3 regions of the Pseudomonas sp. NPDC087697 genome follow, and region 3 is predicted to be linked to each of the others. Evidence: riboswitches for the same ligand, from Rfam matches in the RefSeq annotation. Region 3 holds a riboswitch; each other region holds the start of a gene.
What was found. Region 3 has a riboswitch for cobalamin ahead of ACIPIN_RS10535 (CbtB-domain containing protein). Riboswitches for the same ligand answer to the same signal wherever they lie in the genome.
Positions count from the first base shown of each region.

Region 1: another riboswitch for cobalamin. It lies ahead of ACIPIN_RS01730 (HoxN/HupN/NixA family nickel/cobalt transporter); the one in region 3 lies ahead of ACIPIN_RS10535 (CbtB-domain containing protein).
Region 2: another riboswitch for cobalamin. It lies ahead of cobO (cob(I)yrinic acid a,c-diamide adenosyltransferase); the one in region 3 lies ahead of ACIPIN_RS10535 (CbtB-domain containing protein).

Region 1 covers NZ_JBIUVW010000001.1:397,669-403,994, forward strand. The annotation lists gene ACIPIN_RS01710 (DUF2946 domain-containing protein) at 118-450, shown strand; gene ACIPIN_RS01715 (TonB-dependent receptor) at 536-1,561, shown strand; gene copC (copper homeostasis periplasmic binding protein CopC) at 1,709-2,083, shown strand; gene ACIPIN_RS01725 (TlpA disulfide reductase family protein) at 2,190-2,693, shown strand; cobalamin riboswitch at 2,777-2,919, shown strand; gene ACIPIN_RS01730 (HoxN/HupN/NixA family nickel/cobalt transporter) at 2,956-4,011, shown strand; partial or broken gene ACIPIN_RS01735 (lysis protein) at 4,181-4,282, opposite strand; gene ACIPIN_RS01740 (SOS response-associated peptidase family protein) at 4,400-5,077, shown strand; gene ACIPIN_RS01745 (hypothetical protein) at 5,082-5,342, opposite strand; gene ACIPIN_RS01750 (lysis protein) at 5,413-5,934, opposite strand; gene ACIPIN_RS01755 (cell wall hydrolase) at 5,931-6,326, opposite strand, start outside.
Region 2 covers NZ_JBIUVW010000012.1:118,998-129,941, reverse strand. The annotation lists gene ACIPIN_RS11910 (hypothetical protein) at 117-701, opposite strand; cobalamin riboswitch at 859-1,096, shown strand; gene cobO (cob(I)yrinic acid a,c-diamide adenosyltransferase) at 1,177-1,788, shown strand; gene ACIPIN_RS11900 (cobyrinate a,c-diamide synthase) at 1,799-3,136, shown strand; gene bluB (5,6-dimethylbenzimidazole synthase) at 3,133-3,783, shown strand; gene cbiB (adenosylcobinamide-phosphate synthase CbiB) at 3,780-4,688, shown strand; gene cobD (threonine-phosphate decarboxylase CobD) at 4,681-5,673, shown strand; gene ACIPIN_RS11880 (cobyric acid synthase) at 5,670-7,121, shown strand; gene cobU (bifunctional adenosylcobinamide kinase/adenosylcobinamide-phosphate guanylyltransferase) at 7,272-7,793, shown strand; gene cobT (nicotinate-nucleotide--dimethylbenzimidazole phosphoribosyltransferase) at 7,790-8,845, shown strand; gene cobC (alpha-ribazole phosphatase family protein) at 8,842-9,417, shown strand; gene ACIPIN_RS11860 (adenosylcobinamide-GDP ribazoletransferase) at 9,420-10,151, shown strand; gene ACIPIN_RS11855 (MarR family winged helix-turn-helix transcriptional regulator) at 10,286-10,690, shown strand; gene ACIPIN_RS11850 (MFS transporter) at 10,757-10,944, shown strand, end outside.
Region 3 covers NZ_JBIUVW010000010.1:138,261-149,204, reverse strand. The annotation lists gene cobM (precorrin-4 C(11)-methyltransferase) at 1-470, opposite strand, end outside; gene ACIPIN_RS10545 (cobalamin biosynthesis protein) at 552-965, opposite strand; gene ACIPIN_RS10540 (CbtA family protein) at 962-1,663, opposite strand; gene ACIPIN_RS10535 (CbtB-domain containing protein) at 1,675-1,866, opposite strand; cobalamin riboswitch at 1,964-2,187, opposite strand; cobalamin riboswitch at 2,374-2,585, shown strand; gene cobW (cobalamin biosynthesis protein CobW) at 2,687-3,760, shown strand; gene cobN (cobaltochelatase subunit CobN) at 3,764-7,651, shown strand; gene ACIPIN_RS10520 (ATP-binding protein) at 7,801-8,808, shown strand; gene ACIPIN_RS10515 (VWA domain-containing protein) at 8,811-9,464, shown strand; gene ACIPIN_RS10510 (phospholipase D-like domain-containing protein) at 9,523-10,944, shown strand, end outside.

The sequences.
Region 1 (6,326 bases), on a different contig from region 3:
TGAAGTGCTCACAAGGCAGTACCCGTATTTCGATTTTGCCATTTCGGCCTAATAACAATTAGCGACGTCACTTTCGTGTCCATGTCTCGGGCTCCCCACTCATTGCGTCAGCTTGCCATGTGCTTGGCCATGCTTGCAGCGTTGCTGCCGAGCGTGATGCTTTGGCTGCCTGCTGCACATGGGCAGTCGATGGAGATGGGCGAACACTGCGACATGGCCGGCATGACCGGGCACGCCCCCGACAGCCGTAACCCCGCGCCGGATCAGTATCACGAATGCCATTGCCTGTTGTGCGTCGTGCATGCGGTAGACATCGGTTTACCGCCCAGCATCGTTCAGTGGCAGCTATCCGGTCGCACAGACGTAGTCCTTGCGCAAGCGACCTATAAACCGTACCTGAATGCAGTCTGGCTGATCTCAGAGCCGCGCGGCCCACCTACCTTTTCCTGATTTCTTTTGCGATGACCAACCATCCCCAGCCTGCTCGGGATGCTTGCCCCTATCCGTTGCAACTTAATCAAGGAATGCCATCTCCATGGTCATGCCATCACGCCGCCGTACCCGGCGTACCGTATTGCCGTTCGCGGTTTTGTCTGTCACCGCTTTATTTCCACACCTTGCGTTGGCTTGTGCCAGTTGCGGCTGCACCCTCAGCTCCGATTGGGACAACCTCGGCATCAGCAGTTCGTCCGGGCTGAAACTGGATCTGCGCTACGACTACCTGAATCAGAACCAGTTGCGCAGCGGTACCAGCACCATTTCCCCAAGCGCCGCGAGCCAAGTCTCCAACAACGGCAACGCCCAGGAAGTGGAGAAATACACGCGTAACAACTACCTGACACTGGGTCTGGATTACAGCTTCAATCCGAGCTGGGGTGTGGATCTGCAAGTGCCTTATATCTTTCGCAGCCACAGCACGCTGGGCACCGCATCGGACGGCACCACGCCGGGCGATGGCGGCGGCCAGTACGACTCCAAGACCTCCAGCCTGGGCGACGTCAAGATCATCGGCCGTTACCAGGGATTCACACCGCAACATAATCTTGGCGTGATGTTCGGCTTGAAGCTGCCCACCGGCGCCCATGACGACACCGCTGCGTCGAGCGACCCGACCTCTCCTGATCCTGTGGCTATTGATCGTGGTCTGCAACCTGGCACCGGCACCACCGACGGCATCCTGGGTGTCTATTACATGGATACGCTCAACAAGAACTGGGACTACTTCGGCCAGGCCATGGTGCAGAAGGCGCTGAACTCCAGCGATCACTATCGCCCCGGCGATGGCGTCAATCTGAACGTGGGTCTGCGTTACATGGGCAACGCCTACGTCATGCCGCAAATTCAACTGAACGTACGGCACGTCGAGCACGATGACGGTGCCAATGCCGACACCATCAGTACCGGCGGAACGCTGGCCTACCTCAGCCCAGGTGTGACGGTGCCGCTTGGTAAAAAGGTCTCGCTCTACAGTTTCGTGCAGGTGCCGGTGTATCAAAACGTCAACGGCGTGCAGCTTGCTCCGCGCTATACCGCAACCATGGGGGCGCGTTACGCGTTCTAGTTCGCCGACAGTCACCGGGTGACGGGTGAGCACGCCCTCCCCGGTACTACCCTGAGTTTGTGATTCGAGACACGGCGCATACAGCCCTTCCGGGCTCGAAAATGCCGAGTTGATACACCACCTATCCCACTATCGAGGTACTTGAAGATGTCTGCTCATTTCACCAAGAAAGCCTTAACTGCTGTCGCCCTGATCGCCTCTCTCGCATCGATCAGCAATGCCTTTGCGCATGCTCACCTGAAAAACGAAATGCCTGCCGCCGACAGCAGCGTTACAGCCCCCAAAGAGCTGCATTTGAATTTCTCCGAAGGCGTCGAAGCAAAGTTCACGAAAGTAACTGTCACTGACGACGGGCAGCCGGTTGCCATCAAAGGTATCGACACGGCTCCGAACGACAAAAAACTGTTGATCGTTACCCCAGAACAACCCTTGAAGCCAGGATCGTACAAAGTCGAGTGGCATGCCGTTTCAGTCGACACCCACAAGAGCGAAGGCAGCTACACATTCAAGATCACTGAGTGATGATGTGGGGCGTCGGTGACACTCACCGACGCCTCGTCACCGTATTTCGACTATCGGAGACCGACTCAGCCTACTGTGCTGAGCCAATGAAACCGAGGGAAACCTGATGTCCGCAAAAAGACTACTGCCATTGTTCGCACTCTGTTGCAGCCTGGTTGGTCTGCCCGCATGGGCGATTGATGTAGGCGAGCACGCTCCGAACCTGACGGCAAAAACGTTGAATGGCGAAACGTTTGATTTGCAGAAACAGGCTGGCCAGGTGGTGATCGTGAATTTCTGGGCCTCCTGGTGCGAGCCGTGTCGTGAAGAAATGCCGGCCATGGAAACCTATTATCAGCAGCACAAAGGCGAAGGACTAAAGATCATTGCGATCAGCATGGATGAGCCGGAAGACGACGCTATGGTGCACAAAGTCATGGCCCATTACAGCTATCCTGCGGCGTTCCAGCGTGATGCCGACTTCCAGGGGTTTGGCCGAATCTGGCGCATGCCGATGACCTACGTCATCGACCGGCAAGGTGTGGTGCGCAAGGATGGCAGCGTGGGCGACCCAAAAATCGATCTGCCGTTGCTGGATCAGCTTGTGACTCCATTACTGACAGCGCATTAGCCGATGGGTAACTCAAGTTCTAGACCACAGGGTCGTCAGATCGAGCAATTAGGCATTATTTTACAAACATCATCTGCGCCTGCGTAGACTGCCCAGGCAGATGTTTCAATATGTTGCATAACGAGAAGCCGGTGTAATTCCGGCACGGTCGCGCCACTGTATCTGGATCGCAGGCTTTAAGCCGAATGAGTCCAGGAGTCAGACCTCGTTTTGTGCTCTTCTCAATCCAAATGGGGCGCGTGTTCCCTAAAGGTAATGTTCGATGATTCTTCGTCTCGCTCAGATTTTCAGCGACTCCAATAGCCAGGTACGAGCCAAGATTTTTGGCATCTATGGGGTATTGATCGGTATTAACGTTCTTGCTTGGGTCTGGGCGCTGGTGGCCTTTCACGATCACCCCGTTCTCCTTGGCACGGCTCTACTTGCCTACGGCTTTGGGCTCAGGCATGCGGTAGATGCTGACCATATTGCAGCTATCGACAACGTCACTCGCAAGCTGATGCAGGAAAAAAAACGTCCAGTCACCGTGGGGTTTTTCTTCTCCCTCGGTCACTCCGCTGTTGTTGTGCTCGCGTCCATTGGTGTCGCCCTTGCCACCTCAGCGATGAAAGCCAACTTTGAGAGCTATAGGGAGATGGGGGGCGTTATCAGCACCTCAGTTTCCGCCTTGTTCCTATTCCTCATCGCGCTGATGAACCTGATTATTTTGAGGTCGATTTACAAGGCATGGCGCCACGTCAGGCAGGGTGGTACCTATGTCGAGGACGACTTTGACCTGCTGCTGGCGGATCGTGGTTTTCTTGCGAGGATTTTCCGGCCATTGTTTCGCTTGATCACCCGAAGCTGGCACATGTTCCCCTTGGGCTTCCTGTTCGGATTGGGGTTCGATACTTCCACTGAAATCGCGCTGTTAGGAATCTCCGCCAGCCAGGCTTCCCAAGGATTGTCGCCATGGGCAATCATGGTTTTTCCGGTTCTTTTCAGCGCAGGCATGTCGCTGGTCGACACGCTGGACGGTCATCTGATGTTGGGAGCATACGGCTGGGCCTATATGAAGCCGATTCGCAAGATCTACTACAACATGACGATCACCCTGGTATCGGTTGTGGTCGCCGTGTTGATCGGAAGCATTGAGGCGCTAGGTCTGATCGCGAACAAGCTGGCCATGCAGGGCCCAGTATGGGATGTGGTAGGTAAACTCAACGACAACTTTGGCATGCTTGGCTACATGATCATCGGTATTTTTATCGCCAGTTGGGTCATTTCGGTGATGCTCTACCGCATAAAAGGGTTTGATGCGTTGGAAGTAAAGTGCTGAGATCAAGCAGTAAGTAATGCTCGGTCATTGGATAAAGTGGCGACCTAACTGGGTCGCCGGCAATTCCCGCTAATTTTCTCTGCACATGCGCAAACGACAGAGTGTCCGCTCCTGGCTGTTTTCTGCCTGCCACGAATGACTGGTTTGGGTCGATTGCGGTCATTCAGCCTCAGTGTGATACCTCCCTCACATACGCCTGGCACGCCGCCAGCGCAATCAGTCCCCGGTCGCCGTCGTCGGTGATGCCGATAATTCGTTGAGCATGCGCGGGGCAAGTCATGGGCGCGCTCCGCCATGATCCACGCTTCCGCCGCCGGTATCGGTTTTGTACGGAGATGAGCAGCCCCGCACTCAGCTATGCTGAAATCTCCACTGGAGGACTTTGCCAATGTGCGGAAGACTTTCCCAGTACCGTGGTATCCACGACTTCGTGGCGGCGCTGAGCATGCCCAATGCTCTGGTCAACACCGTCGGCGACCAGCCGCTCGAGCAGTACAACGTCGCACCTACAACAAGGGTCGCCCTCTTTCGCCAGGAAAGCGACACGCTGCGCGCCGATCTGGTCAGGTGGTGCTGGCGACCGCATTGGGCAACCGACCAGCCAGCGAAACCGAACGGCAGGGTCGAAAAGGTAGCGCATAGCCCATTCTACCGGGCGATCTGGCCACACCGCGCCATTACGCCAATCGACGGGTGGTATGAGTGGGTCGATGAAGGTGGCCCCAATAAACAGCCCTACCTTATCCGGCGCCGAGATGGTGCCCCTGCCTTCTGCGCCTCAATCGGCCAGTTTACGACCGGCGATCACGAGCCGAGCGAGTATGACGGTTTCGTGATCATCACTGCCGATTCGGCCGGCGGCATGGTGGACATCCACGACCGGCGCCCGGTGGTGCTCGCGCCAGAGTTGGCTCGGGAATGGCTGGACCCGGCAACGCCCAAGGAGCGCGCCGAACATATGATGATTCAACAGGGAGAGCCGTCCGAGTCGTTCGAGTGGTTCAGGGTAAGTCCGAGCGTGGGCAATGTGCACAACCAAGGCCAGAGTCTGATAAAGCCGATCTGAAATGTTATTTGTCCCGCTGAACCCTGCAATTCACGTAGGCATCACTCCCCGGCTTAGCGCCGTACGATTGGCAAACAGCGTCATCTGTAGTGCTCTTCTCCGCCCTGGCGGCCGACAGGTTTTTTAAACTTTGCTGGCGAACCTCATACCCTTTTGTACCAGGAAGGCAGTCATCCCAGGCAATGATGCCAATCGCGCAATCAAGCGGATGATTGGCGCAACCGGCAAGCGCCAGCATTGATACGGCTACACAAAGAGCTTTCATATTGGCGGCCCTCCCCGGCCGCCGTGCAGTCTGCCATCCTTTCAAGGACAAAAATATGCTCTGCAATGCTTCAGCGATTCACTTCTCTGACAAACGCCTGGCATGCAGCCAGAGCTATCAATCCCCGGTCACCATCGTCGGTGATGCCGATAATTCGTTGAGCATGCGCTGGGTCAAGTCTGGCGCGTGTTCCTCCATGAACCACGCTGCCGGCTTCGGTAGCGGCTGGCATTGCGCAACCACCGGCTGAATCCGTTGCGTCGATGAGGACTGACAGCCGTAAATCGGAAGTAGCAAGGCGATCGCGCAGGCGAGCCTGGTCTTTTTGAGCATTGGTCAAAGCCTCGTAGTGGGTTTGGTCGCTGGTCGCCAGGCGCTGCTCGAGCGCGAGGCGTTTGTCTTGTTCGGCGCGCTGCTGAGCGGCGGCGGCCAGGGTCAGCTCGTTCAGCGTCTCGCCCTGAATCTGCGCCTGCTCTGCCAGTTGCTGGCCGTAACGCCAGTCCTGTAGCTGCCAAGCCAGCGCCGCCGCGCCGCCACCTACAACGGCCAGCAACACTGCGACGCCAATCAGGCGCCCCGGCACGGCAGTCACGGCACATCTCTGAAGAAGACGTGGTGCCCGAGCTTCAGCGTCTGCTTCGCCTTCGCCGCCCAAGCCGGAGCCTTCGGCATGGTGGTGGCGTAGTAGTGCGTAGCCCCGCCGGTGGGATCTGGCGCGGTACCGGCGATCACCTGGTCAGCGGCTTTTTGCGCCTGGACGAACTGCCCGGCCGGGATTGGCTTAGCACCGCTCAGGTAGGCGAAGTTCGGGTCGTTCTTGTTCCAACAGCTGAACTGCCAGGCCTTCAGGCACACGCCAGCGTAACCCTCACCCCACCAGGAGTTGGCCTTGCCGTCATTCACGCGGTTACGGATCGTCCAGGCGACGGCAATCTGGCCGGCCAAGCCTTCGCCGCGAGCTTCGCCCCACAGGGTGCGGGCAAG
Region 2 (10,944 bases), on a different contig from region 3:
CTACATCATGGTCCAAAAATATTCGACCACAACACGCCAGCTCCTACAGTGGATGATGTACACCTCGTAGGAGCTGCCGAAGGCTGCGATCTTTTGACGTTTTGTTCCTCGTGTTATCAGCCGCGTGCCTCTTTGAGCAATAGTGCGATGCCCGGATGGTAGTTGCCGGCTTCGTTGTGCAATTTGCGGTACGCGTAGGGGAAGTACCAGGCCACGGCGCAGGTGTGTTCCTTTTGCAGGTCGTCGACCATGTCCTGCAACTCTTCCGGGGTGGGACTGTGCTGGGCCTTCTGTGGTGCGACGAACAGGCAGCCGAGTTTCAGGTCACTGGCGTAGCTGATTTTTTTCGCATCGCTCGCCGCATCAAGCAGGGCCTGGGAGAGGTTCAGGTTGTTGACCCGCGGCCAGCGTTGGGTGGCCTGAAGATAGACGCGTTCTTCTCCACTTGCGATAAACAGATCGGCGCGGCTATTGCGCTCGCCTTCCTCGATCTGCTTTTTCGTCGGAGTCTGTTCGAGGGTGACCATTTCTGCCATCCACGCCGCTGCCGAAAGCAGGCTCAGGTTGGCGCGTTCGTCAAACCAGTAGGGGCTTTCGTTATCGCCGCGTACCGCGTTGTAACGGTCGATGCACTCAAACCAGCGTTCCAGTACCGGGCGCAGGAATTCCAGCTTAGGGTTACCGATGATCATGCCTTGCATGTTGCTCACCCTTTGTTCTTGTAGTGTAAGGTTGTGGCTCTTTGATATCACCGCTTTCAGTGTGGCACAAGATTGGCGCCAGTTTATTGATTGAGGTCGGTTTCTATCCATCGATGAGCCCCCGGCTTTAATTGACGCTCCACCCCCAACCCTCTAACCTTCGCGACTTGTTTCAGGTGCTCTGTGACCCAGTGGTCAACCGAGTGAAACAGGGAAGCCGGTGAGGGCGCGTTCTTTGACAGAGCGGGCGACGATCCCGGCGCTGCCCCCGCAACGGTAAATGAGTAAAAACTGCGCTTTGAGCCACTGTGTCGAAGGTCGATATGGGAAGGCGCGCAGTTCGGCCATCCCGCCGCTCATGAGCCCGGAGACCGGCCTGATCCATCCAGCGGCATCACGGTGGGCGATGCCAGGCTTCTTGCCGTCTATTCCTATGCCTGCCCGCCGTTATCCAGCCTCAACGGAGAGCTCCCCCATGACTGATTCCCCTGATCGTGACGAACGCCATCTGGCGCGCATGCTGCGCAAGAAAGCCGTGATCGATGAGCGTATTGCCAATTCGCCGAACGAATGCGGTCTGTTGCTGGTTCTGTCCGGCAACGGCAAGGGCAAAAGCAGTTCTGCGTTCGGTATGCTTGCCCGGGCGATGGGCCACGGCATGCAGTGCGGCGTGGTGCAGTTCATCAAGGGGCGCAACAGCACCGGCGAGGAGTTGTTCTTCCGCCGCTTCCCTGAACAAGTGCGCTTCCATGTGATGGGCGAAGGTTTCACCTGGGAAACCCAGGATCGCCAGCGGGATCTCGCTGCCGCCGAGGCCGCGTGGGAAGTCTCCCGCGAACTGCTGCGTGACTCAGGCGTAGGCCTGGTGGTGCTCGATGAGCTGAACATCGCGCTCAAACACGGCTATCTGGACCTCGATCAGGTGCTCAGCGACTTGCAGGCGCGTCCGCCGATGCAGCACGTGGTCGTCACCGGTCGTGGTGCCAAGCCGGAAATGATCGAGTTGGCCGACACGGTCACCGAGATGGGCATGATCAAACATGCATTTCAGGCCGGTATCAAAGCGCAGAAAGGCGTTGAGCTGTGAGCCTCTTTATATGAATAGCAGTCGTTATTGCCCAGCGGTATTGATTGCCGCACCGGCTTCCGGTCAGGGCAAGACCACCGTTACCGCCGCGCTGGCCCGTTTGCATCGCAATCAGGGGCGTAAGGTTCGGGTGTTCAAGTGTGGCCCGGACTTTCTTGACCCGATGATTCTCGAACGCGCCAGCGGTGCGCCGGTCTATCAGTTGGACATGTGGATGGTCGGCGAACAGGAAAGTCGTCGGCTGTTGTGGGAAGCGGCGGCTGAGGCTGACCTGATTTTGATCGAAGGCGTGATGGGCTTGTTCGATGGCACACCATCCAGCGCTGATCTGGCGCGGCATTTTGGTGTGCCGGTGCTGGGCGTGATCGACGGCACCGCCATGGCCCAGACTTTCGGCGCGCTGGCGTTGGGGCTGGCGCGGTATCAGCCGGACTTGCCGTTTGCCGGTGTATTGGCCAACCGCGTCGGCACCTTGCGTCACGCGCAATTGCTCGAAGGCAGCTTGACCGAAGGCCTGCGCTGGTATGGCGCCTTGTCCCGGGAAACCGGGATCGAACTGCCGAGCCGTCATCTTGGATTGGTGCAAGCCAGTGAGTTGAACGACCTTGATCTGCGTCTCGATGCCGCCGCCGAAGCCTTGGCCAGCAGCTGCGAAGTGGCGTTACCGCCCGCTGTCGAGTTCGCCGCGCCTGACGTGATCGCTGCCGAGCCGTTGTTGGCGGGTGTGCGAATTGCCGTCGCTCGTGACGAGGCTTTTGCCTTCACGTATGGCGCGAGCCTCGACTTGCTGCGGGCGATGGGCGCCGAATTGCGATTCTTCTCGCCGATCCATGACTGCGAACTGCCAGAAGCTGACAGCTTGTATCTGCCCGGCGGTTATCCGGAATTGCACCATGTGGCGTTGGCTGAAAACACCACAATGCTCGACGCCATTCGCGCTCACCACGCTGCCGGCAAGCCGTTGCTGGCTGAGTGCGGCGGCATGCTTTATCTGCTCGACTCACTGACCGACGTCGACGGCATGCGCACTGAGTTGGTGGGGCTGCTGGCCGGTGATGCGGTGATGCAGAAGCGTCTGGCGGCGTTGGCCTTGCAAGCGGTCGAATTGCCCGAAGGCGCGCTGCGTGGCCATACGTACCACCATTCGTTGACCAGCACCGAGCTTGAGCCGATTGCCCGTGGCCTGAGCCCCAACGGTGGGCGTGGTGCCGAAGCGGTTTACCGTGAAGGGCGGATGACGGCCTCTTATGTGCACTTCTATTTCCCGTCCAATCCATCGGCGATCGCCGCGCTGTTTGCGCCAGACCTAAACCCTGTGGGGGCGGGCTTGCCCGCGAAGAGGCCATGACAGACAACGCATTTTCCGAGGCCGAGCGCGAAGCGGTTTATCGTGCGATTGCCGAACGTCGCGACATGCGTCACTTCAGTGGCGGCAGCGTCGAGCCCGAACTGCTTCGGCGTTTGCTCGAAGCGGCGCATCGGGCTCCGAGTGTCGGTTTGATGCAGCCCTGGCGGTTCATCCGCATCAGCGATCAGGCGTTACGCGGCAAGATCCAGCAATTGGTGGAAGAGGAGCGGGTGCGCACCGCCGAAGCGCTGGGCGAACGCTCCGACGAATTCATGAAGCTGAAAGTCGAAGGCATCAACGACTGCGCCGAAGTGCTGGTCGCCGCGCTGATGGATGATCGCGAGCGGCATATCTTTGGCCGTCGGACTTTGCCGGAAATGGACATGGCATCGTTGTCCTGCGCGATCCAGAATCTTTGGCTGGCGTCCCGTGCCGAAGGTCTGGGCATGGGCTGGGTTTCGTTGTTCGAACCGCAGGCATTGGCGGATCTGCTCGGCCTGCCGCCGGGGGCCAAACCATTGGCGGTGTTGTGTCTGGGACCGGTAAAGGAATTTTACCCGGCGCCGATGCTGGTTCTTGAAGGCTGGGCGCAGGCGCGTCCGCTGAATGAACTGCTGTACGAAAATTTTTGGGGAGTGAGTCAATGAGTGTGGCGTTGCTGAGTGTCGCCGGGGTAGCGCTGGATGCGCTGCTGGGCGAGCCCAAGCGCTGGCATCCGCTGGTGGCGTTCGGCCGTTTTGCCGATCGTATCGAGCAACGTTTCAACTCCGCCGGCCGTGGCTGGCGCAGTCACGGCGTCACCGCCTGGGTGATGGCGGTGCTGCCGCTGACCCTGTTGGTGACGGCGTTTTCCTGGCTGCCCTATATCGGCTGGATCGTCGAGATCCTGGCGTTGTATTGCGCCCTTGGCCTGCGCAGTCTCGGCGAACATGTCGAGCCAGTGGCTCAGGCCCTGCGCAGCGATGATCTGGAAGAAGCACGCAAGCGTGTCGGCTATCTGGTCAGCCGTCAGACCAGTGAGCTGGACTCCACCGAAGTGGCCCGCGCCGCCACCGAATCAGTTCTGGAAAACGGCAGCGATGCAGTATTCGCCGCGCTGTTCTGGTTTGCCGTCGCGGGGGCGCCGGGGGTGGTGCTCTATCGTCTGAGCAATACCTTGGACGCCATGTGGGGTTATCGCAACGAACGCTTTGAACGTTTCGGCTGGGCGGCGGCGAAAATCGACGACGTGCTCAACTACATCCCGGCGCGTCTGGTGGCTTTGACCTACGCGCTGCTGGGCAAAACCCGCCTGGCACTCAAATGCTGGCGCACCCAGGGGCCGACCTGGGATAGCCCGAATGCCGGGCCGGTGATGGCCGCGGGCGCTGGCGCCCTTGGGGTCGAGTTGGGCGGCGCGGCGATCTATCACGGTGAACTGCATCAGCGTCCACAGTTGGGTGAAGGTGTGCCAGCAGACGCCAACTCCATCGACCGCGGCTGGCAATTGGTTCAGCGCGGGGTATGGTTGTGGCTGCTGATTCTCTGTGTGGGAGCCGAGTTTTATGCTTGAGCACGGCGGCCGTTTGCGCAAGGCGGCGTTGCACTACGGCATCGCCGAAGCCGATTGGCTCGACCTGTCCAGTGGTCTGGCACCTTGGCCGTGGGCGATCCCGAACATCCCGTTGCGAGCCTGGGCGCGCTTGCCGGAAACCGATGACGGCCTGGAGCAGGCCGCACGCGAATACTACGGCGCCACACAGGTGTTGCCGGTCGCCGGCTCGCAGGCGGCCATCCAGTTGTTGCCACGCCTGCGTCGCGCCGGCAAAGTCGGCGTGCTCTCACCGTGTTATGCCGAGCATGCCGAGGCTTGGCGTCGCAACGGCTATATCGTGCGTGAAGTGCTGGAGCAGGAAGTCGACTTCTTTCTCGATAGCCTCGACGTGCTGGTGGTGGTTAACCCGAACAATCCCACGGGCCTGAGCCTGACCCCGGAACGCTTGCTCGATTGGCATGCTCGACTGGCACAGCGCGGCGGCTGGTTGGTGGTCGACGAAGCGTTCATGGACAACACCCCGCAGTTAAGCCTGTCGTCGTATGCGAATCAGGTTGGTTTGATCGTCTTGCGTTCGTTCGGCAAATTTTTCGGTCTGGCCGGGGTGCGATTGGGCTTCGTGCTGGCTGAGCGCAAGTTGCTCAAGCTGCTTGCCGAACAGGTCGGGCCTTGGGCGGTCAGCGGACCGACTCGGGTATTGGGTCAGGTCTGTTTGCGTGACACCCAAGGGCACGTGCGCCAACGCTTGCGCAGTGAAGAAGCAAGTCAGCGTCTGGCTGAAGTCCTCGAGCGCCACGGCTTCAAGCCACAAGGTGGTTGTGCCCTGTTTCAGTGGTTGATCACCGAGCGTGCTGAACACCTGCATGAATTCATGGCCCGGCAGGGCATCTTGCTGCGGCTGTTCACCCATAACAGCAGCCTGCGTTTTGGTTTGCCTGCCGATGAAGCCGATTGGCTGCGTCTCGAGCACGCTTTCGAAGCCTACGCCAAGGAAACCCCATGACCACGCTGATGGTGCAAGGCACCACCTCGGACGCCGGCAAAAGTACCCTGGTAACCGCGTTATGCCGCTGGCTGACCCGTCAGGGCGTCAGCGTCGTGCCGTTCAAGCCGCAGAACATGGCACTCAACAGCGCGGTGACCGCTGACGGCGGCGAAATCGGTCGCGCTCAAGCAGTGCAGGCCCAAGCGGCCAACCTTGAGCCGCACACCGACATGAACCCGGTGCTGCTCAAACCCAACAGCGATACCGGCGCGCAAGTGATCATTCACGGACGCGCCGTGACCACCATGAACGCGGTGGCCTATCACGACTACAAAGCCATCGCGATGCAAGCGGTGTTGGCCTCCCATGAACGCTTGAGTGCCGCCTATCCGCTGGTGATGGTCGAAGGCGCGGGTTCACCCGCCGAGATCAATTTGCGCGCCGGTGACATTGCCAACATGGGCTTCGCCGAAGCCGTGGATTGTCCGGTAGTGCTGATCGCCGACATCAATCGCGGCGGGGTATTCGCGCACTTGGTGGGCACGCTGGAACTGCTGTCAGCCACTGAGCAGGCGCGGGTCAAAGGCTTCATCATCAACCGTTTTCGCGGCGACATCGCCTTGCTGCAACCGGGCCTCGACTGGCTGGAGGAACGTACCGGCAAACCGGTAATCGGCGTGCTGCCGTATGTCATGGACCTGCACCTGGAAGCCGAAGACGGCATCGATCAGCGCCAGACCGATAAGGCCGAGCAGGTGCTCAAAGTGGTGGTGCCGGTGCTGCCGTGTATCAGCAACCACACCGACTTCGATCCACTGCGCCTGCATCCGCAGGTCGATCTGCAATTCATCGGGCCGGGTCAGCCGATTCCGCCTGCTGACCTGATTATCCTGCCGGGCTCGAAAAGTGTGCGCAGTGACCTGGTCTATCTGCGCGCCAACGGCTGGGACACGGCCATCACCCGTCACTTGCGTTACGGCGGCAAGTTGCTCGGCATCTGCGGTGGTCTGCAAATGCTCGGCGAGCAATTGCATGACCCGCTGGGGCTGGAAGGTGCGGCGGGCTCCAGTGCCGGTCTTGGTTTGCTGGCGTTCGAAACCGTGCTCGAAGAAGAGAAACAACTACGCAATGTGCGCGGACGTCTGGCCCTGGAAAATGCCGAAGTCAGTGGTTATGAAATTCACGCCGGGGTCACCACTGGTGTTGCTCTGGAGCAGGCCGCGGTACTGCTGGATGACGGTCGTAGCGACGGCGCACAAAGTGCTGATGGACAGGTGCTCGGCACGTACTTGCACGGCCTGTTCGAATCCCCGGCCGCGTGCAGTGCGTTGTTGCGCTGGGCCGGTTTGCAGAACGTGCAAGAAGTCGATTACCACGCCTTGCGCGAGCGCGATATCGAGCGGTTGGCGGATTTGGTGGAGAAGCATTTGGATACCGGGCTGTTGCGTGAACTCTGTGGGTTATAGGTCACTGTTATGGCCTCTTCGCGAGCAAGCCCTCTCCCACATTAAATCTCCAGTGAGCACAGAAGGTGTGCACGAATGCGATCCAGTGTGGGAGCGGGCTTGCTCGCGAAGACTGAAGTGACTACACCGCTAAATTGAAGGTTTATGACCATGTTGCAACTGATCCTCGGCGGCGCCCGTTCCGGTAAAAGCCGTCTGGCTGAAAAGCTTGCCAGCGAAAGCGGCCTGGCGGTGACGTACATCGCCACCAGCCAGCCACTGGACGGCGAAATGAATGCCCGTGTGGCTCATCACCGCGAGCGTCGTCCGCCTGAATGGGCGCTCATTGAAGAACCACTGGAACTGGCCCGGGTGCTGCGCGAAACCGCCAGCGCCGAGCGTTGCCTACTAGTGGATTGTTTGACCTTGTGGCTGACCAATCTGTTGATGCTTGAAGATCCTGGACGTCTGGCACATGAACGTGAAGCCCTGTTGGATTGCCTGGCGTCACTGCCGGGGGAAATTGTTTTTGTCAGCAACGAGACCGGTCTGGGTGTCGTGCCGCTGGGCGAATTGACTCGCCGCTATGTCGATGAAGCCGGTTGGTTGCATCAAGCCCTGGCTGAGCGCTGTCAGCGTGTCGTATTGACCGTCGCCGGCCTGCCCCTGACTTTGAAAGGAACTGCGTTATGACTCACTCCTGGTGGCTGAACCCGTGCAAACCGATCAACGCGCAAGCCCATGAACAAGCGGCGGCCCGGCAGCAGCAACTGACCAAACCGGCAGGCTCTCTCGGGCAGCTGGAGTCGGCGGCGGTGCAATTGGCGGGGCTGCAAGGCCGGGTCAAACCGAGCCTGAATCAGTTGTGGATTGCGATTTTCGCCGGTGATCACGGGGTGGTCGCCGAAGGTGTTTCGGCGTTCCCGCAGGAAGTCACCGGGCAGATGCTGCACAACTTTGTCAGCGGTGGCGCGGCGATCAGTGTGTTGGCGCGGCAGCTTGAGGCGCGGCTGGAAGTGGTCGACCTCGGTACTGTCACGCCTTCGTTGAATCTGCGGGGCGTACGTCATTTGCATATCGGTCCGGGCACTGCAAACTTCGTGCATGGCCCGGCAATGACGCAAGCTCAGGGCGAGCAGGCCTTGCAGGCCGGCCGCGACAGTGTGTTGCGGGCGATTGCTGAGGGTTCCGAGCTGTTCATCGGCGGCGAGATGGGCATTGGCAATACCACCGCCGCCAGCGCCGTGGCCTGTGCACTGCTCGATTGCCCGGTGGCGCATCTGACCGGGCCGGGCACCGGTCTGGACGCGGCAGGTGTCAGCCATAAAGCCCAGGTGATTGAACGCGCTCTGACGTTGCATGCCGCTCAGCGCGGTGACGTGTTACAGGCGTTGTTCAATCTCGGTGGTTTTGAAATCGCTGCATTGGTCGGCGCGTATCTGGCCTGCGCTCAGGAAGGTTTGGCGGTGCTGGTCGACGGCTTTATTTGCAGCGTTGCAGCGTTGGTCGCAGTGCGCCTGAATCCAGCGTGCCGCGAGTGGCTGCTGTTCGGCCATCGCGGGGCGGAGCCGGGTCATCGGCATGTTCTGGAAACCTTGAATGCCGAGCCTTTGCTGGATCTTGGCCTGCGACTCGGTGAGGGCAGTGGTGCGGCGCTGGCGGTGCCGTTGCTGCGTCTGGCCTGTGACCTGCACGGGCAAATGGCGACTTTCGCTGAAGCGGCCGTTGCCGATCGCCCGGCATGACATTGCGTCTGGATTTGCTGCGCCACGGCGAAACCGAACTCGGGGGCGGTTTGCGCGGTAGCCTGGATGACGCGCTGACCGCCAAAGGTTGGGAACAGATGCGCGCGGCGGTGATTGACCAAGGTCCGTGGGATCGCTTGGTCAGCTCGCCGCTGCAACGTTGTGCGCGCTTCGCCGAGGAACTGGCCGAGCGGTTGGGCTTGCCGGTCGAGCTGGATAAAAACCTGCAAGAGCTGCACTTCGGCGCCTGGGAAGGGCTGAGTGCAGCAGCGTTGATGGAAACCGACGCCGAAGCGTTAGGAGCGTTTTGGGCTGACCCTTACGGATTCACGCCTCCGGAGGGTGAGCCGGTGACCGTGTTTTCCGTGCGGGTGCTGGCGGCCGTCGAGCGCTTGCATCAGGCCTACGCCGGCGAGCGAGTGCTGCTGATCAGTCATGGCGGGGTGATGCGTTTGTTGCTGGCCCGCGCGCGTGGATTGCCGCGTGAACAGTTGCTCAACGTTGAAGTCGGTCATGGCGCGCTGTTTTCGTTGCGCGTCGAGGCGGATGCCGTGCTCAGGGAGGAGGGCTGAACATGCTGCCATTCTGGATCGCCCTGCAATTTTTGAGCAGCTTGCCGATTCGTCTGCCGGGTATGCCAGCGCCTCAAGAGCTTGGGCGCTCGCTGCTGTTCTATCCGTTGGTGGGGCTGCTGTTTGGTGGGCTGTTGTGGGCGCTGAACTGGCTGCTGCTCGGTGCGCCAGCGTTGCTGCATGCGGCATTGCTGTTGAGTGCCTGGGTGGTGCTCAGCGGTGGTTTGCACCTCGACGGTCTGGCCGACAGCGCCGATGCCTGGCTCGGCGGTTTTGGCGATCGCGAACGTACATTGATCATCATGAAAGACCCGCGCAGTGGGCCGATCGCGGTGGTGACATTGGTGTTGGTGCTGTTGCTCAAGTTCACGGCGTTACTGGCGTTGATCGATCAGCACTCGATAGTCGGTTTGATCCTCGCACCGGTGATCGGCCGCAGTGCGTTGCTCGGGTTGTTTCTGAACACGCCGTATGTGCGTGCCGGCGGCCTGGGACAGGCACTGGCCGATCATCTGCCGCGCAAGGCCGGTCAGCAGGTGTTGTTGCTCAGTGCGCTGGTCTGCGTGCTGATGGGTGGCTGGAGCGGTGTGGTTGCGCTGGTGTTGGCGGCACTGATGTTCTTCTGGCTGCGGCAGGTGATGCTGCAGCGTCTGGGTGGGACCACCGGCGATACGGCAGGGGCGTTGCTGGAGCTGCTGGAAGTGGCAGTGTTGATTGGGATGGCGCTGATCTAAAGGGATTGCGTAGGAGCTGCCGGAGGCTGCGATCTTTTTGTTTTGAGAATCAAGAGATCGCAGCCTTCGGCAGCTCCTACAGTTGTTTGATAATCAAACTTGCTTTCGGTTAACCGCGGGTATATACACGCACCATGCTAGCCTCTCAATGTTTATGCACCAACCTGCGTCGCGCCGCTCGTGGCGTCAGCAGGCACTACGACGGCGCCCTCGACGGCTTCGGGATCAACGTTGCGCAGTATTCCTTGCTGTGCAATTTGCAGCGTCTCGATCAACCGAGTATTTCGACCCTGGCGGAAGCCATGGGCCTGGATCGCAGTACCCTGGGGCGCAATCTACGGGTGTTGGAGGGGGAGGGGCTGGTGATGATGGTTGAGGGTGAAGACCAGCGCAATCGCATCGTGCAGCTGACCGAAGCCGGGCGCGAACGCCTGGCAGCGGCCTTACCGGCCTGGGAAGCGGCGCAACAGCGGCTGATTGATCGTCTGGGCGCGGAGAAGCGCGCAACCTTGCTGGCCTTGCTGGATGAACTCGCCTGAGGCGGCGGGCCTTTCCAAACATAAGCCTGAACTTAAGCGGGTATATACCCGCTACGGAGAATAAGAATGACATCGATGTGGCGTACCAGCGGTTGGGTTCTACTTGGGAGCGCACTGATTCTTGCGTTGTCGCTTGGCGTGCGACATGGCTTCGGGCTGTTTCTGCCGCCGATGAGTGCGCAGTTCGGCTGGGGGCGTGAAGTGTTCGCCTTTGCCATCGCCCTGCAAAACCTGATCTGGGGGCTGGCTCAGCC
Region 3 (10,944 bases):
GCGCCATGCTGCGCCAGGCTGCTGAATTCTTCGCCTGGCGGCATCGCGGTTTTGTCGGCGTAACGGGTCAGGATGACGCTTTGCGAGATGTCCGGCAGCGTCAGCTCGGCGCCCAACAGCGCTGCGCAGGCAGCCGTAGCGGTGACGCCGGGGATGATTTCGAACGGGATGTTCAGCTCTCGCAGGTAACGAATCTGCTCGCCGATCGCTCCATACAGGCTCGGATCGCCGGAATGCACCCGCGCTACATCCTGGCCTTTGTCGTGGGCGACTTTGATCAGTTCGATGATCTGTTCCAGATGCAATTCGGCGCTGTTGACCACCTGTTCCGCCTGATGGCCTTCGAGTACGGCTTCAGGCACCAGCGAGCCGGCGTAAATGATCAGCGGGCAACTGCGAATCAGCCGTTGGCCCTTGACGGTAATCAGTTCCGGGTCGCCGGGACCTGCGCCAATGAAGTAGACGGTCATGGCCGGCTCCTGTGAAAAATTGTCAAAGCAAGACTTCAGATGAAGATTGCTCATGATCGAAGGCGGGGATTATCGAGGATTTTACGCAGCGCCGGCCAATGCAAACGTCGCCTGGGCATATTTTTGTCGCGGGATCAGCAATTTTGCCGGCGCCTGGGCCAGTTGTTCGGCGAGGGCCAGTGCAGCGCTTTCGGCGACGCCGTAGCAGCCGGTGCGCTCGAAAGCGATTTGCGAGAGGTGGCTGAGTTGCGGTTGATAGCCGGCCAGTTGCTCACTGCTGAAATACATCAACGGCAGCGCCAGTTGCTTGGCCAACTCGTTCAGGCCGGGCTCATCACGCTTCAGGTCGATACTGGCCAGAGCCTTGATCGCCTGCAATTCGATGTGATGAGCCTGTAACGCCTGGTCGAGCAACGCGCGCAGCGTGCTGGCCGGGCAGCCGCGCTGGCAGCCCAGGCCGACCACCAGGGTTGGTGCTGCGCTGGTGCTGGTCATGCGTGGTATTGACCTTCGCTTTTGCGGCGGAACAACCAGGCACTGATCAGGCCCAGGGCCAGCCAGAACGCGACGTTGGTCAGCTGCGAAGCGATCTTGAATTGCGCTTCCAGGGCCTCCGGGGCCAGCATCGAATGCACTTCAGGCTGTGGCGCGCCGATGATATGCGGCACGGCCAGAATGGCGACGCCGAGCACCTTCAGCAGCCAGTGCCGGGAGAACACGATCAGGGCAATACCGACGGCGGTGGACGCTGCGGTGCTGATCCACCAGATCTGCCGTTGTGCCAGGTCTGCGGCGGCAGTGCCCGGCAACTCAGGCGGCAAGCCCAGGGTCGGTGCCAGGACGAAGGTTGCATAACCGGCCAACCCCCAGAGCAGGCCCTGAGAGGTGCGGGTCGGTGCGCGCAAGGTGTAGAGACCGGCGAGCATCAGCGCAAAGCCGACGGCGACCACCAGATTACCGCCGGTAGTCGACAGCACGCGCTGCCAGCCGTCTTCCGGCTCCCAAGCTTCTGCATCATGGGTGTGGCCTGCCATTGCGCCTTCGGCATGTTCATGGACTTCAGCCGCTGGAGCTTTTTCGTAGGTTTCCGCCTGAAGAATCAGTGGTGCGACCCAGAAGCTTTGCAGCAAGGTCAGCAGCAGGGCGGCCAGCAAGCCAGTGAAACCTGCGGTTTGCGCAATACGCTTGATCATGTCAGCAGGTCTCAATGGCACGGGAAGGCGGAGCTGTGACGGGTATCGTGGGCGGCGTTGTGCACCGCGTCGATGTGCGAGAAACCGGCGAAATACACAAGGCAAGCGCCCAGAATCGATGCGCCGATAGCGGCAACAAGGCGTTGGCTCAGGGTGGACGTGGTGCTGGCGGTGGTATGGCGAGTGCTGCTGATGATCGACATGGCGCTTCCCTCTGGTCAGTCAGTGGGTGAATCGAGCGCATGAAAACCCCGCGAGCCGGCACGCAGAGGCTAAAACAGCGCCCGCCCACCGCGGGTTTGTTATTGATGTGTTGCGGGCCGGTCTCCGGGCTCACGAGGGGCTGGCATTCGCCGAACCTGCAAGAATCGCCTTCCCATGTCGTGCTGACACAGTGGATCTGATCCTTCGCTCGCTTACCGTTGCGGGGGCAGCACCGGACTGACATGGCTTTTGAGTAAAGCACATGATTCACCGGTTTCCCGTTTCACCCTGTGAAGGGCACCCGTAACAAGGCGTGTAGGAGAGCATGGGCGAGGGCGGGGCGTCAATTGGCAGGCGTTCTCAACTCGAGATCGGGGCGCCTCTATCGCGAGCAAGCTCGCTCCCACAGTTGACCGCATTCCAATGTGGGAGCGAGCTTGCTCGCGATGGCGTCATCACAGCCGCCACAGAACTCAGGTGAACATTGACCCGCCCCGATGCGATGCGTAGCCTTGCGCTTTCGAGGTTCTTTGGCGCGTGCGCCGAAGCTAAGAAGGGAACGCGGTCAATGCCGCGGCTGCCCCCGCAACTGTGAACGGTTCTGTTTCTGCCATGCCACTGCACGCTCTATCAAGAGGTGCGGGAAGGTGCAGAAATCGCCAGTCGAAAGACCGGTACGCCGTCAGCCAGGAGACCTGCCTCGACACAGATTCTCACTTTCAACCGGGCGGGGTGATCCGGTGGCGAACTCTTCAGGCATGCGCGTGCGCGTTGCCGGTTGTCGTCCCGTATGCCCGCCACCTTGCCAAAGGGCATCCGATGAAAACACTGGCCAAACTTCCCGTCACCATCGTTACCGGCTTCCTCGGTTCGGGCAAAACTACCTTGCTGCGACACATGCTCGATAACGCCCAGGGCCGGCGCATCGCGGTGATCGTCAACGAATTCGGCGAGCTGGGCATCGACGGCGAAATCCTCAAGCAATGTTCCATCGGTTGCACGGAAGAAGAAGCTAACGGCCGCGTTTATGAGCTGGCCAACGGCTGCCTGTGCTGCACCGTTCAGGAAGAGTTCTTCCCGGTCATGCGTGAGCTGGTCGCCCGTCGCGCTGACCTGGATCACATCCTCATCGAAACCTCTGGCCTGGCCCTGCCAAAACCGCTGGTCCAAGCCTTCCAGTGGCCGGAAATCCGCAGCGCCTGCACGGTCGATGCGGTGATCACCGTGGTCGACAGCCCGGCCGTGGCCGCTGGTACTTTCGCGGCGTTCCCGGATCAGGTCGACGCCCAGCGCAAACTTGACCCGAACCTGGACCACGAATCGCCGCTGCACGAGCTGTTCGCCGACCAACTGGCCAGCGCCGACCTGGTGATCCTCAACAAGGCCGACCTGATCAGCCCGGCGGATCTGGCCAAAGTGCGTCTGGAAGTCGCTGAAGAGCTGCCGCCAGCGGTGAAAATCATCGAAGCCAGCAGCGGTCGCCTGCCGCTGGACGTGTTGATCGGCTTGGGTGCCGGCTCTGAAGAACACATCGACAGCCGTCACAGTCACCACGACCATCACCACGATGGCGACGATCACGATCATGACGACCATGATCACGACGCCTTCGATTCGATTTCCATCGAACTGCCACAAGCCGACGAAAGCCTGTTGCTCGATGCCCTGACCCAATTGGTGGTCCAGCACGGCATCCTGCGGGTCAAGGGTTTTGCCGCGATCCCGAATAAGCCGATGCGCTTGCTGATCCAGGGCGTGGGTACGCGTTTCGACAAGCACTTCGACCGTCAATGGGCCGCAGACGAAGCGCGCAGCACACGTTTGGTGCTGATCGGCCAGCAACTGGACGCCGCCTTGCTCGAAGCGCAGTTGCGCGCTGCGCTCAGCGTTTAATCCATGCACCTGCTCAGGACCCAGCCCGGCGGTTTCGTCTCGGATGACAACATTGCCGACCTTGGCCAAACCCCTGCCGAGCTGGTGATTCTGTGCAGCGGCGACTCCAGTCTGGCGCTGCTCGCCGAAGCGGCGCAGCAGTTGCCCGAGGACTACCCGAGCCTGCGTCTGGCCAACCCGATGCAGGTGCAGAATCACGCCTCGGTCGACTTGTATGTCGACGAAGTGCTGCGCCACGCCAAGGTGATTCTGATTTCGCTGCACGGCGGGATCGCCTATTGGCGCTACGGCATCGAGCGCCTGGTGGAGCTCTCGCAACGCGGAGTGCAGCTGATTCTGGTGCCGGGCGATGACCGTCCCGACCCGGAACTCAGCGACCTGAGTACCGTGCCTGTCGAAGACCGCGAACGGCTTTGGCATTTCCTGCGTCAGGGCGGCATGGGCAATGCGATGGACTTGTATCGCTGCCTGGCCAGCCGTTGGCTTGGCCGCGATTACCCGTGGGCCGAACCACAGGTTCTGCCGCGTACCGCGATCTACCATCCGCACAAAAGCAACGCGACGCTGGGCGATTGGCAAGCCGACTGGCAGGTTGATCAGCCGGTGGCGGCGGTGCTGTTTTACCGTTCGCACTTGCAGGCGGCGAATACTGCCTTCATCGATGTTTTCTGCCAGCGCTTGCAGGCTGCGGGGCTGAATCCGCTGCCGATTGCGCTGGCCAGTTTGAAAGAGCCCGGCTGCCTGACGGTGGTCGAGGACTGGCTGGATGAGGTGCAGGCTTCGGTGATTCTGAACACCACCGGTTTCGCCCAATCGAGCCCCGAAGCACCCCACCTGCGGCCATTCCGACGCAATATTCCGGTGATCCAGGCGATCTGCGCCCAGGACAACGAACCGGGTTGGCGCGCCAGCGAGCAAGGGCTTGGCCCACGGGATCTGGCGATGCACATCGCCTTGCCGGAGCTCGATGGACGGATCATCAGCCGACCGATCAGCTTCAAGGACCTGGCCTGGCGCAGTGAGCGCAGTCAGTCCGACGTGGTCTGCTATCGACCGCAACCTGAACGCATGGACTTTGTCGCCGAACTGGCGCGGCGCTGGGTCGAGCTGGCGCGGGTGGCCAATGGCGAAAAACGCATTGCGCTGATCCTCGCCAACTACCCGACCCGCGACGGACGGATTGGCAACGGTGTTGGCCTCGACACGCCGGCAGCGGCGTTGAATATCCTGCGGGCGCTGCAGGCTGAAGGGTATCCGTTGCCTGCCGATTTACCGGAAAGCGGCACCGCGTTGATTCAGCAATTGCTCGGTGGGGTCAGCAATGACCTGGAGAGCATCGACCTGCGCCCGTGTCAGCAAAGCCTGGCGCTGGACGACTATTTCTCGATGTTCAACGCCTTGCCCGAAGCCAACCGCGCTGCGGTGCTGGAGCGTTGGGGAACGCCTGAAAACGACCCGATGTTCCGTGGCGGACGAATGATGGTTGCCGGGCTGCGGTTTGGCCTGACCTTTGTCGGCATTCAGCCGGCGCGCGGTTATCAGGTCGACCCGAGCGCGGTCTATCACGATCCGGATCTGGTACCGCCCCACGGCTATCTGGCGTTCTATTTCTGGTTGCGTAAAGCCTACGGCACCCATGCCGTGATTCACGTTGGCAAGCACGGCAACCTCGAGTGGTTGCCGGGTAAGGGCGTTGGCCTGTCCGAAAGCTGCTGGCCGGACGCGTTGCTCGGGCCGCTGCCAAATATTTATCCGTTCATCGTCAACGACCCGGGTGAGGGCGCGCAGGCCAAGCGGCGCACTCAGGCGGTGATCATCGACCACCTGATGCCACCGTTGACCCGTGCTGAAACCTACGGCCCATTGCGCAATCTGGAGTTGTTGGCCGACGAGTATTACGAAGCCCAGTTGCTCGACCCGCGGCGGGCTCGCGAGTTGCAACGCGACATCCTCAACCTGGTGCGTGAAACCCATATCGACCGCGAGTTGCAGCTCGACGAAAAACTCGACAGCGACGCGGACGCGGCGATCTGGTTGCCGCGTCTGGATACATATCTGTGTGATTTGAAGGAATTGCAGATCCGCGATGGCCTGCATATCTTCGGCGAGTCGCCGACCGGGCGGTTGCGCATTGACACCTTGCTGGCGTTGCTGCGGATTCCGCGTGGCGACGGGCGTGGGGCGCAATCGAGTCTGTTGCGGGCCTTGGCCAAGGCTTTCATGCTGGGCTTTGATCCGCTGGATTGTTCTTTGGCCGACCCGTGGGTCGGGCCAAGACCGGCGGAGCTGCAATCGCTTAGCGATGAGGCCTGGCGTACGGCGGGCGATACCCGTGAACGTCTGGAATTGTTCGCCACTCAACTGATCTCGCAGACTGTGAATACCGAGGTCGAGCTACTGAACCCGTCTCAAGCCAAGCCCGGCCCCTGTGGGAGCGAGCCTGCTCGCGAAGCGGTTAATCATTCAACATTGATGTCGATTGACCCAGCGCTTTCGCGAGCAGGCTCGCTCCCACAGGAGGCAGGTTGGTCTGACGTGAAAGCAATCATCGACAACCTGTGTGAAGTGGTGGCGCCGAGACTGGACGCCTGCGGTCCGGCGGAAATGCGCGGTTTACTCGACGCCCTCAGCGGTCGCTTCGTCCCGGCCGGGCCGAGCGGGGCGCCGAGTCGCGGACGCCTTGATGTACTGCCCACCGGGCGCAATTTCTACTCGGTGGACGTGCGCAACCTGCCGACCACTACCGCCTGGCGCATTGGTTTTCAGTCGGCGAACCTGATTCTTGAACGGCACCTTCAGGACCACGGCGATCATTTGCGTCAGTTGGGCCTGTCGGTCTGGGGCACCGCGACTATGCGCACCGGTGGCGACGACATCGCCCAAGCCATGGCGCTGATGGGCGTGCGTCCGGTCTGGGCCACGGGCAGTCAACGGGTCGACGACTTCGAAATTCTGCCGCTGAGTCTGCTCGACCGGCCACGAGTGGACGTGACGTTGCGTGTCTCGGGGTTTTTCCGCGATGCCTTCGCCAACCTGATTCGACTGTTCGACGCGGCCGTGCAAGCGGTTGCCGCACTGGATGAGCCCGACGATATGAACCCGTTGGCGGCCAAGGTTCGTGCTGAGCGTGAGGCGCTGATCCATTCCGGACTGGATGAGGACGCCGCAGCACGACAGGCCGGCTGGCGAATTTTCGGCGCCAAACCCGGTGCTTATGGCGCGGGTGTGCAGGGCGCTATCGATGGTCGTCTGTGGCAGAGCCGCGAGGATCTGGCCGAGGTCTACCTGAATTGGGGCGGCTACGCTTACGGCGGTTCCGATGAAGGCACGGCGGCTCGCGAACAGTTCGCCCAGCGCTTGAGCCAGGTTCAGGCGGTGTTGCAAAACCAGGACAATCGCGAGCACGACTTGCTCGATTCCAACGACTACTACCAGTTCCAGGGCGGCATGCTTGCCGCCGTCGAAAGCCTCAGTGGCGAAGCGGCTGCGAGCTACCATGGCGACCACAGTCAGCCAGACTTGCCGAAGATCCGTACGCTCAAGGAAGAGCTGAACCGGGTGATCCGTTCCCGTGCGGCCAACCCGAAGTGGATCGACGGGGTCAAGAGGCACGGCTACAAAGGCGCTTTTGAACTGGCGGCCACCGTCGATAACCTGTTCGCCTTCGACGCCACTACACAACTGATCGACGACCATCAGTATGCCTTGCTGGCTGACGCGTATTTGCTTGACCCGTCGACCCGCGAGTTCGTCCAGCAGCATAATCCGCACGCCTTGCGCGACATGACCGAACGCATGCTCGAAGCGCAGCAGCGCGGGATGTGGCAGGAGCCGGGTGAGTATCGGCAGGCGCTGGAGAATTTGCTGCTGGATATAGAAGAAGACGGGTAGGCCAGATGCTGCTCGCTGATCTCATTGCGAGGACTGCGTCCTCGATCGCGGGCAAGCCTTGCTCCTACAGGCAGTGATATCCGTAGGAGCAAGGCTTGCCCGCGATGACGTACTGACAAACACCACCGACCGCAAACGAGACATTCGACATGACCGATACCCCGCATTTCCCGCTTTCTGCCGTGGTCGGCGCTGATGCCTTGAAACTGGCGCTGTGCTTGACGGCCATCGACCCGAAAATCGGCGGCGTGCTGATCGAAGGCCCGCGGGGCATGGCCAAGTCCACGTTGGCCCGTGGTCTGGCGGACTTGCTCGCCAGCGGGCAGTTCGTCACCTTGCCCCTTGGCGCGACTGAAGAGCGGCTGGTCGGCACCCTCGACCTGGACGCTGCGCTGGGCGAAGGTCGTGCACAGTTTTCTCCCGGAGTGTTGGCCAAGGCCGACGGCGGCGTGTTGTATGTCGATGAAGTGAATCTGCTGCCCGATCATCTGGTGGATTTGCTGCTCGATGTCGCTGCCAGCGGCACCAACCTGATCGAGCGCGACGGCATTTCCCATCGGCATTCGGCGCGCTTTGTGTTGATTGGCACCATGAACCCGGAAGAGGGTGAACTGCGTCCACAACTGTTGGACCGTTTCGGTCTGAACGTCGCCCTCAGTGGTCACACTGCTCCCGTTGAGCGCGGTCAGATCATCCGTCGCCGGCTGGATTTCGACAGCGATCCCCAAGGTTTCTGCGCCCAATGGGAAGCTCGGCAGCAGCAATTACGCGAGCGCTGCCAACACGCCCGTGCGGCACTGGCGAACATTCCTCTGGACGATCAGGCGCTGGGGCAGATCACCGAGCGTTGCTTTGCCGCCGGGGTCGACGGCTTGCGCGCTGACCTGGTCTGGCTGCGTGCCGCTCGCGCCCATGCGGCGTGGCGTGGGGCAGAGGCGATCAACGAGGAGGATATCGACGCGGTCGCCGAGTTTGCCCTGCGTCATCGTCGTCGCGACACGCCGCCGTCTGCGCCGAACCAGAATCCCGCGCCAGACTCCTCCGCGGCTCAACAACCGAACCCCGGCGAAGGCCAGGGCCAATGGGGTGAAATGCCCGCTCGGGCTTTGCCCACCGGCGCCCGTCGTGAAGTGCCGAGCTGGCCAAAAAAGCCTTAGGCATTCGCCCTCGATCTGACGCGGGGGCGAATGCCAAACCCCGTGCAGGACGCCTGAAAAACGGCAGGCAGGGCCAGCGTCGAGCCACCCAAAGTGGCTCGATCAATTGGCCCGGCACGCTACTCAACGGCCGCCCGCGTCAGCGCGAAGATCTACTGTTTCACCTGCGCAGTCGTTCGCCCCATGAATTGTGGCTGGTGATCGTCGATGCGTCGGCCTCGACCCGTCGTCATCAGGCGCTGAGCGATGCCAAAGGCTTGCTGGCGCAATTGTTTGATGACGCCTATCGCCAGCGCGCGCGGCTGGCACTGCTGACGGCCAGCGGTGTCGCGCCGAAGTGGCAGGTGCAAGGGCTGAAAGCCTCGGCCAGCCTGCGCGACTGGCTCGACGCGTTAGGCGCGGGCGGTGGCACGCCGCTGTTTGCCGCGCTGGATGAAGCGGCGCGTTGGCTGACGTCGCGGCAAAAGCGTTTTCCGGCAGAGCAACAACGCGTGTTGCTGTTGACCGATGGCCGCCTCAAAAACGCGCCAGCGCTGGTCGCGCTCAATTGCCCGGCGTTGCTGGTGGACATCGAGCGCGGGCCGATTCGATTGGGTCGGGCGAAAGCCCTGGCGCACGAGTTGAACGCAGATTATCGGCATATCGACACGCTTTAATCGGTCAAATAGCCAACAGCACCTATGCTGTGGATTCAGCCCACCACAGGAGTGAACCATGCGTGTTCTAGCCACTAACAGTCAGGACGATTTCCGCGTCAAAGCCTATGCCGGCACCAACGGGGTGCTGCTGGCCATGGACCTGGCCGAACCACGCCGCAAAGGCCTGCTCGGTTTTGCCATCGAAAAACAGCAGGGCAGTGGGCCTTGGGAGTTTCTGTTCAACAGCCTGACCTTCCCGGGCAAGGCGCACACCTTTCCCCAGTACAGCGCGACGCCGAGTGATAGCGCGCCGTTGCAGAAGTTTCGTTGGGCCGATTACGCGGTCAATCCGGGCGTGACGATCAACTACCGAGTGCATCTGGCCTATGGCACCCCGGATGCGCCGCAATTGGGCGAGGCCTTGGCGGTGACGGTCACCACCGACAATGGCTTGCCGGCAGGCCAACATGTCATTTTCAATCGTGCGGTGGCGGCCAGTCAGGCCTTCTCCCGCAAGTTCCCCGAGCTCGATGCACAGCTGAGTGCCAACAAAAACCTGTCCCTCGACGACTGGCCCGCCGCACCACGGCTATGGCTGGAGAACGGCTTGCTGGAGGAGATCACCGGTTTCATCGAGCGCGCCGTGGACGGTCAGTGGGCGCTGGACATTGCGATTTACGAGTATCAGTTGCCGACCATTGTCGACGCGGTCAACGCGGCGTTCGGGCGGGGTGCCAAGGTTCGGGTGCTGTATCACGCCAAGCCGGGTGACACCGATACCACCATGAATGAAGAGAGCCTGGCGAAGCTTCCCGCCGAGAACAAACGAGGCCGGGTGACCCACGCCATCTTCCACGACAAGTTCATCGTACTGAGCAAGGTCGATGGTGCAGGGGAATATCGGCCTCAATCGGTGCTGTGCGGCAGTACCAATTTCACCGACAACGGTGTCTACCGCCAGGCCAACGTGGTGCATGTGCTGGACAATACTGTGGTGGGCACCCGCTACCTGCAAGTGTTCGAGCAGATCTGGGCCGCACCGACCGATGTGGGGGCCACACGCAGCTGGTTGACCAAGAACAACCCGATGGACCCATCACAGCCGTTGTTTGTGGGTTTTTCACCGCGTACCGGCCAGGCCGATTTGCAGCAATTTGTCGAGATCATCAATGCGGCGAAGAAGGACGTTTTGTTTGTCACCGCTTTCGCGCTGCCGGATGAAATCCTCAATGCCTTGCTCGGCCAGCCCCACGACGATGTACTGCGCTATGGCCTGCAAAACACGGCCAGCCGCATCACCGGTTTTCACGCCGACCGCACGGCCGATTTCGCCGCCACTGCGCTGCTTAACACCGGTATCGAGGGTTGGCTCAAGGAAAGCATGAAAGGCCAGAAGGGCGATCTGCTGGTGCACCTCAAAGCCATCGTCGTCGACTTCACCACCGACGCGCCGATCATCATCAGCGGCAGTCACAACCTGAGCATCAACGCTAGCGAG